2 regions of the Streptomyces sp. NPDC017890 genome follow, and region 2 is predicted to be linked to the other one. Evidence: riboswitches for the same ligand, from Rfam matches in the RefSeq annotation. Region 2 holds a riboswitch; the other holds the start of a gene.

Region 1 (3,399 bases), on a different contig from region 2:
CGTTGACCAGCCCGAGCCAGACGGGCCGGGCGCCTGCGGCCCGGCCCTCCGCGGAGGGCTGGACGACGATGACGTTGGCGTGTTCGCAGACGTCGAGGCAGGCGGACACCCGCACCGGCACCTGAGCACGCAGACGTGCCGTCTGGGCCGCGTGGTCGACGCCGGTCACCTTGGGGCTGCCGCAGCAGCAGTCGCGACACACGACGACGCGGCACGGCACGGGGCCGGTGGCCGTTGCGGGCCTCTTGTCGTCCGTCGTTCGTCCGCTGGGCGTGGCGGGCATGCGGTGCCGTCCCTCTCTCCGGGGAGATCCGCCCCGGTGGTCCGTCGAGGAGGCGACCGCGTGAGTCTCCTGGCTCTCGGGTCGATGCTCGTCCCGGCCTTCCCACCCCCTGCTGGGCAGTGGCCTGTCGGGAATCGCTCGCCGATCACAGTGGCGGGACCGCGCCGGATTCACACCGGCTTCCTCGTTCCGCCGTCGCCCTGTCGCCGGCCATCATCCCATCCCGGGACGCCGTCCCGCCCGACCGGTGCCGGCCAATCAGTCCGTTTCCTGGGCGTGCGGGGCCGTGGCCGGCGGATGGGTCGGACGGTCCCGTCCACCGTCACGGCCGGACACCACCACGATGACCAGCCCGACGACGACGGCTGCGGCAACAACCCGTCCCGCCGCCCGTACTGCCCAGGCCGAACGGGTCAAGCCCTCTTGCCCGCCGGGGGAGCCCAGCCGTTCGGCTCGCCGGGCCGGTCTCAGCAGGCGCAGCAACAGCAGTGCGGCGACCGGGAGTTGGAGCAGCCACAGAACGGTGCGGGGCCACTCGCCGTACCAGACGTTGGTTCCGTACAGCAGCGTGTGCCACACGCTCAGCACGTACACGACGATCACGAAACGGTGCAGCCGTCGCCAGGTGTTCGCTCCGATGCGGTGCCGGACGTAGAACAGCAGCCCCAGCGGGATCGCCAGGTACAGGGCCCCCTGTCCGATGGGGATGGCGATCCGGCCGGTGCCCGAGTCGTACCAGCCCGGCACGAAGGTGTCCGCGAAGGCCACCCACAGCCGCTCGGCCCACGCCACCTTCGTCTCGTAGCGGACGAGTTCCGCCGCGAACATCAGCGCGTGGGCGAACATCAGCGCCATGGTCGTCAGGCTCGTGGTGCGGTGCCAGCGCTCCAGTACCTGCCGGGAGACCGGCAGCCGGGTGGGACGCGGTCCCGACAGCAGCAGACCGAGCATGACCGTGCCCCAGGCCCACAGCAGCCCCGACCACCCGAACGCCTGGCTGAGCAGGTACATCCAGTAGGTGCCGGCATCGTCCATGAACGGCATGATCGCCACGGTGTCCGACGCACCCGATTCCATGCGCGCCCACAGGAGCGCGAACACGAGCGCCGTGACCACCACCGCCGCGCCGGCGTCGGGCAGGGCGGACCGCAGGTCGCCGCGCAGCGCGACGCGGTCACCGGGAGGCCGTCGCCGTCCGGGCGGGGTCACCGTCCCGTCCTCGTCCGGCCTCGCTTCTGACGTCATCAGGGGCCTCCCGGGCACGGGCCACCGCAGCAACGGTGCGCATGTGGCGTGAGGCAACAAGTCTGACTGACGGGGCAGTGATCCCCAGAGGCGTTATCCGGCCAGAGCCACCACGGGAACTGCCCGGAGCACACCTGCTTTCTGCCTCCCCTCCACATTCAAGACAACCGCCGAAGCCCCACTGTCGCAGGAATACGAGCGCCTCTACGCTGATACACGCAGTCGGTTCGCGCCTCCCGTCCGCCCGGACGCCCGGTGGCGCGACGCAAGAGGGAACCCGGTGCGAATCCGGGGCTGTCCCGCAGCGGTGAGTGGGAACGAAAGCCGTCGATGTCACTGGGTCCGCGTCAGGGCCGGGGAAGAGACGGCCGGTAGGTGTCCGTCCTTTCGGCGGACGTGCCCGCGAGTCCGAAGACCTGCCACTGCGTCCGCGTCCCACGCGGGCTGTGCACGTGACCTCGTGGACTGGGTCGGCGGTATGGGCGGTCGTACGTCGTGCGTGTGGCCGCGCCTCCTGCCCTGTCGGTGTTCAAGGCCCGGTACGGAGGAGGATGGTGTGCGGGACCCAGCCGCTTCGCGTCGGTCTTTCCGGCCCCGGATCGACGTGTCGTCCGGCGGACCGGGACAGTCGATCCTCGAACCCGTCGCGGGCGTCCTGCAGGAGCGGGACGTGTCCCGCGGCACGGTGTCCGGTGTCTGTCATGGCACTCTGGGCGAGCTGTACCAGGGCCCGTTGCGAGTGGGCACCGATCCTGAGATCGCGGTGGTGTCCTTTCCCGTGGACCGTCACTCCTGGGTGTACTTCACTCCGAGGACGGCGGCCGGTGCGCCGCCGCATACGCCGCCGCTCGGGGAGAAATCGGTGGAAGCGGCCCGGCTCTTCCTGGAGCATTACCGCCTCGTCATGCCCCCGGGCGAGTGGCGCACCCACTCCGAACTGCCGGTGGGCGTGGGGATGGCCAGTTCGACGGCGGACATCGTGGCGACGCTGCGCTGCCTGTTCCGCGTCTTCTCCCTGCCGTACGACACGGACGTGGTCCTCGGCATCCTGGCGGACATCGAGCGCGCCGACAGTGTCTTCCTCGACGAGTTCGCCCTGTATCTCAGCGGACGGCACCGGGTGGTGCGGCGACTGGGCACGGACATCGGCTTCCACACCGCCTACGTCACGGAACCCGGCACGGTGGACACCGCCGCCGTCACTCCCCTGCTCCTGGACCACTACCGGCGGCGCGGCGAGGAGTACCAGCGGTGTCTGACCGATCTGGTGAAGGGTTTCGACTCGGGCGACCCGGCCGCCATCGCCCGTGCCGCGACGGTCAGCGCCGTGCTGTCCCAGGAGGTGCTGCCCAAGGCGACCTTCGGCAGCCTGCAGGCCCATCGTGAGCGGTTCGGCGCCGACGGCGTCTTCGTCGCCCACACCGGCTGCCTGGCCGGCTACCTCTTCGCCTCGCGCCCACGGGCCGAGGTCAAGTCCGAACTCTCCGCGTTCTTCCACTCGCTCGGCCACCAGTGCACCTTCGCCCAAGGAGGCTACGGGTGATCCACCCCCACATCGCCGACGCCCTGAAAGTCCCGGACCTCGTCCGGCTCACCGACGGCCTGGTCCTGCTGCGGTTCGAGTCGATGAAGATCTACTCGGCCCTGGCCGCCGTCCGTCACCTGATGGAGCGGGGCACGGTCCGTCCGGGACAGACCCTGATCGACAGCTCCAGCGGCATCTACGCCTACGCCCTCGCACTGGCCTGCCACCGGTACGGCATGCGGTGCCACATCGTCGCGTCCACCACCGTCGACGCCACCACCCTCGCCCAGCTGGAGATCCTCGGCACCACGGTGGAACAGGTCAGACCGTCGCGGAACCTCAAACT
Region 2 (3,399 bases):
GTGCCGTACGACGAGGTCGTCGGCAAGGCGGCGATCCCCGCGTTGTGCGCGGTGGTCATGGCCTCGGCGCGGGCCCTGTGGCGGCACGGCAGAGTACGTCGCCGTGCCCACCGCGCGCTGGCCGGACTGCCGGGGACCGGGGTGGCCGTACTCCCGGACGAGGCGCCCTACGCGTACGCGCTGCCCGGCGGTCGCCGGGACCGTGTGGTGGTGAGCACGGCCCTGCTCGACTGCCTGGAACCCGCTGAGCGGCGCGCGCTGTTCGCCCACGAGCGGGCCCATCTGACCGCCCGGCACCATCGCTTCCTGCTCACCGTCCGGCTCGCCGCCCTGGCCAACCCGTTCCTGCGGCCCCTGCGGACCGTCGTTTCCTATACGGCGGAGCGATGGGCGGACGAGGCGGCCGCGCGGGTGGTCGGCAACCGCCGCGCGGTGGCGACCGCGATCGGCAAGGCGGCCCTGGTCTCCCGGGGCACCCCGGTCGCCACCCTCGCCGGCCTCGCCGGCCTCGCCGGCCTCGCGGCGCCCGGCCCGGTACCGCGCCGGGTGGCGGCCCTGCTCGGTCCCGCTCCCGCGGTCCGCACCTGGCCCCCGGTGTTCACCGCGGTGGGCCTGGCGGCATGGGCCGCGGCCGCCGGAACCGCCGTGTCGGCGATGTCGTCCGCGAACGCCGCCGTCACGATGTTCCTCATCCTCCGCGCCGCGACGCCCCTCTGAGCGACCTTCTTCTCCGAAGGAAACCCCAGGCCGCGGAGACGGCCACGAAAGTCCTGGTCGCCTGCCCCGGCGACGGCGACAGTGGCTCGTCGGACTCCGCACGGGCCGCATCCTCGGCCCCGCGCCCCTCGACGACCAGTCCGCCGGCCCCGGCGGCGACACGGCCGGCACGGACGAGCCGTTCGGCCCGGCACAGCTGAGGCGCGGGCGGGCGGTACCGGGGCCGGTCGGGCAGACGGCCGCCTCCGGCACCGCGTTGCCCCTGTGGTAGCTTGCGGGAGCCAGTCGAACCCACCTGGTGGGTCAGGGAATCCGGTGCGAATCCGGAACTGACGCGCAGCGGTGAGGGGGACGGGCGGGACAACGGCCACTGGGCGGCACAAGCCGTCCGGGAAGGCGTCCCGTCCGGTCGATCCCGAGTCCGAAGACCTGCTGGCACCCGCGCCGCCTACGGCGCGGGCCGCACCGTACGAACGGGCTTCGCGTCTGAGCCCTCGACGCCAGAGGATCTTCCTTGCCCGCAGCGCGCCCCGCCGCCTCCCGCCGTTCCTTCCGTTCTTCCCGTTCCTTCTGTTCGTTCCGCTGTTCCTTCCGCGCCCGCTTCGCGTTGCTGCTGTCCGGCACTCTGCTGGCGTCCGGCTGCGGTTCCGGGACGACCGCCACCGACGCCGCGGCGCCGGCCGAGGCCGCCGGCTATCCACGCGTCGTCAGTGACTGCGGGCACGAGGTGAAGATCACCGCGCCGCCCCGGCGAGCGGTCTCCCTCAACCAGGGCACCACGGAGATCCTGCTCTCGCTCGGCCTCGCCGACCGCATGGCGGGCACCGCCACCTGGACCGACCCGGTCATGAAGGGCCTGGAGAAGGCGAACACCGGCGTGCCCCGGCTCGCCGACGACATGCCCTCCTTCGAGACGGTCCTGGACGCCGAACCCGACTTTGTCGCCGCCTCCTTCGCCTCCACGCTCGGCCCCGGCGGCGTGGCCACGCGCGAGCAGTTCACCGAACTCGGCGTGCCGGCCTACCTGTCCCCGTCCGACTGTGTCGGCAAGGACAACGGCGGCGACGGCGACGGCGTCCGCAGCGAGCCCCTGACCATGGACACCGTCTACGCCGAAGTCCGCGACCTGGCCCGGGCGTTCGACGTCGAGCAGCGCGGCGACGACCTGGTCGCCGGCCTGAAGGCGCGGGTCGAGAAGGCCACCTCGGGCATCGACGCCTCCGGTGTCACCCTCATGTACTGGTTCGCCAACTCGACTTCCCCCTACATGGCGGGCTGCTGCGGCGCCCCCGGCATCATGACCCGCGAACTCGGCGCGGAGAACACCATGGACGACACCCACGAGGAATGGCCGCAGGTCGGCTGGGAGACCGTCGCCGACCGCGACCCCGACGTCCTCGTCATCGGAGACCTCACCCGCAGGTCCCAGACGGCCGAGACCGCCGCGAAGAAGATCGAGTTCCTGGAGTCCGACCCCGTCACCAAGAACATGACCGCCGTCAGGAAGAAACGGTACGTACTGCTGAGCGGGCAGGCCATGAACCCCACCATCCGCACCGTCGAGGGCGTGGAGAAGGTGGCGGCGGCGCTGCGCGCGTACGGCCTCACCGAGTGACGTCCGAAAGCCGGGTGACGCCGGGGAGCCGGGTGATGTCCGAGAACCACGAGCCCCTCGGCACGCGGGCGGCCGGCCGCCGCCGCCCGGCGGCGTGGGCGGCGGTGGGTCTCGTCGCCCTGTGCGCCTCCGTGGCCGTCGCCGTCACCATCGGCCCCGCGGACATCGGCGTCGGCGAGGTCTGGTCCGTGCTCGTCGCCCACCTCGGCGGCGGCACTCCCGGCGTGGAGGTCACGCCGATCCGCGACGGCATCGTCTGGGACCTGCGGCTGCCCCGGACCCTCCTCGCGGCCGTGTGCGGTGCCGGGCTCGCCGTATGCGGTGCCGTACTCCAGTCCCTGCTGCGCAACCCGCTCGCCGACCCCTTCGTCCTGGGCGTCTCCTCCGGCGCCTCGACCGGTGCCGTCCTGGTCGTCGTCCTGGGCGTGGGCGGCGGCGCGCTGTCCGTGTCGGGCGGGGCGTTCGCCGGGGCGGTCTGCTCCTTCGCGCTCGTGATGCTGCTCAGCCACAGCCTCGGCGGCACCCCGGACCGGGTGGTGCTCGCGGGCGTGGCGGCGATGCAGCTGTTCTCCGCGCTCACCTCGTTCGTCGTGATGACCGCGGCCGACGCCGAGACCACCCGCGGCGTGCTGTTCTGGCTGCTCGGCTCACTCGGCGGGGCGGGCTGGACGGACGTGTGGACGGGTACGGCGGCCCTGGTCGTGGTCCTGGCCGTGTGCCTCGGGTATGCCGGGACACTGGACGCCTTCGCGTTCGGCCAGGACGCCGCGGCCACGCTCGGCGTCCACGTGGCCCGTACCCGGCTGGTGCTGCTGTGCGCCACCGCCCTGCTCACCGCCGCCCTGGTCGCCTCGGCCGGCGCCATCGGCTTCGTCGGCCTGGTGCTGCCGCACGCCGTGCGTGCGTTGACCGGCCCCGGGCACGCCCGGCTGCTGCCGGTCTGCGCCCTCGCCGGGGCGGTGTTCCTGGTGTGGGTCGACACCCTGGCCCGTACCGTCCTCGAACCCCAGGAGGTCCCGGTGGGCGTGGTGACCTCGCTCATCGGCGTACCCGCCTTCGTCCTCGTC

Evidence for each region. A riboswitch is a leader RNA that binds a small molecule or an ion and turns the genes downstream of it on or off. The one in region 2 is predicted to bind cobalamin.
Region 1: it holds a riboswitch for cobalamin, as region 2 does, so the genes downstream of both, ACH4F2_RS29940 (hypothetical protein) here and ACH4F2_RS10560 (ABC transporter substrate-binding protein) in region 2, are expected to answer to the same signal.

Annotation. Positions count from the first base shown of each region.
Region 1 is NZ_JBIRHU010000027.1:51,762-55,160, forward strand. It holds gene ACH4F2_RS29930 ((2Fe-2S) ferredoxin domain-containing protein) at 1-283, opposite strand, end outside; cobalamin riboswitch at 346-472, opposite strand; gene ACH4F2_RS29935 (ferric reductase-like transmembrane domain-containing protein) at 542-1,528, opposite strand; cobalamin riboswitch at 1,783-1,949, shown strand; gene ACH4F2_RS29940 (hypothetical protein) at 2,133-3,071, shown strand; gene ACH4F2_RS29945 (cysteine synthase family protein) at 3,068-3,399, shown strand, end outside.
Region 2 is NZ_JBIRHU010000006.1:248,040-251,438, reverse strand. It holds gene ACH4F2_RS10565 (M56 family metallopeptidase) at 1-717, shown strand, start outside; cobalamin riboswitch at 983-1,169, shown strand; gene ACH4F2_RS10560 (ABC transporter substrate-binding protein) at 1,232-2,332, shown strand; gene ACH4F2_RS10555 (FecCD family ABC transporter permease) at 2,368-3,399, shown strand, end outside.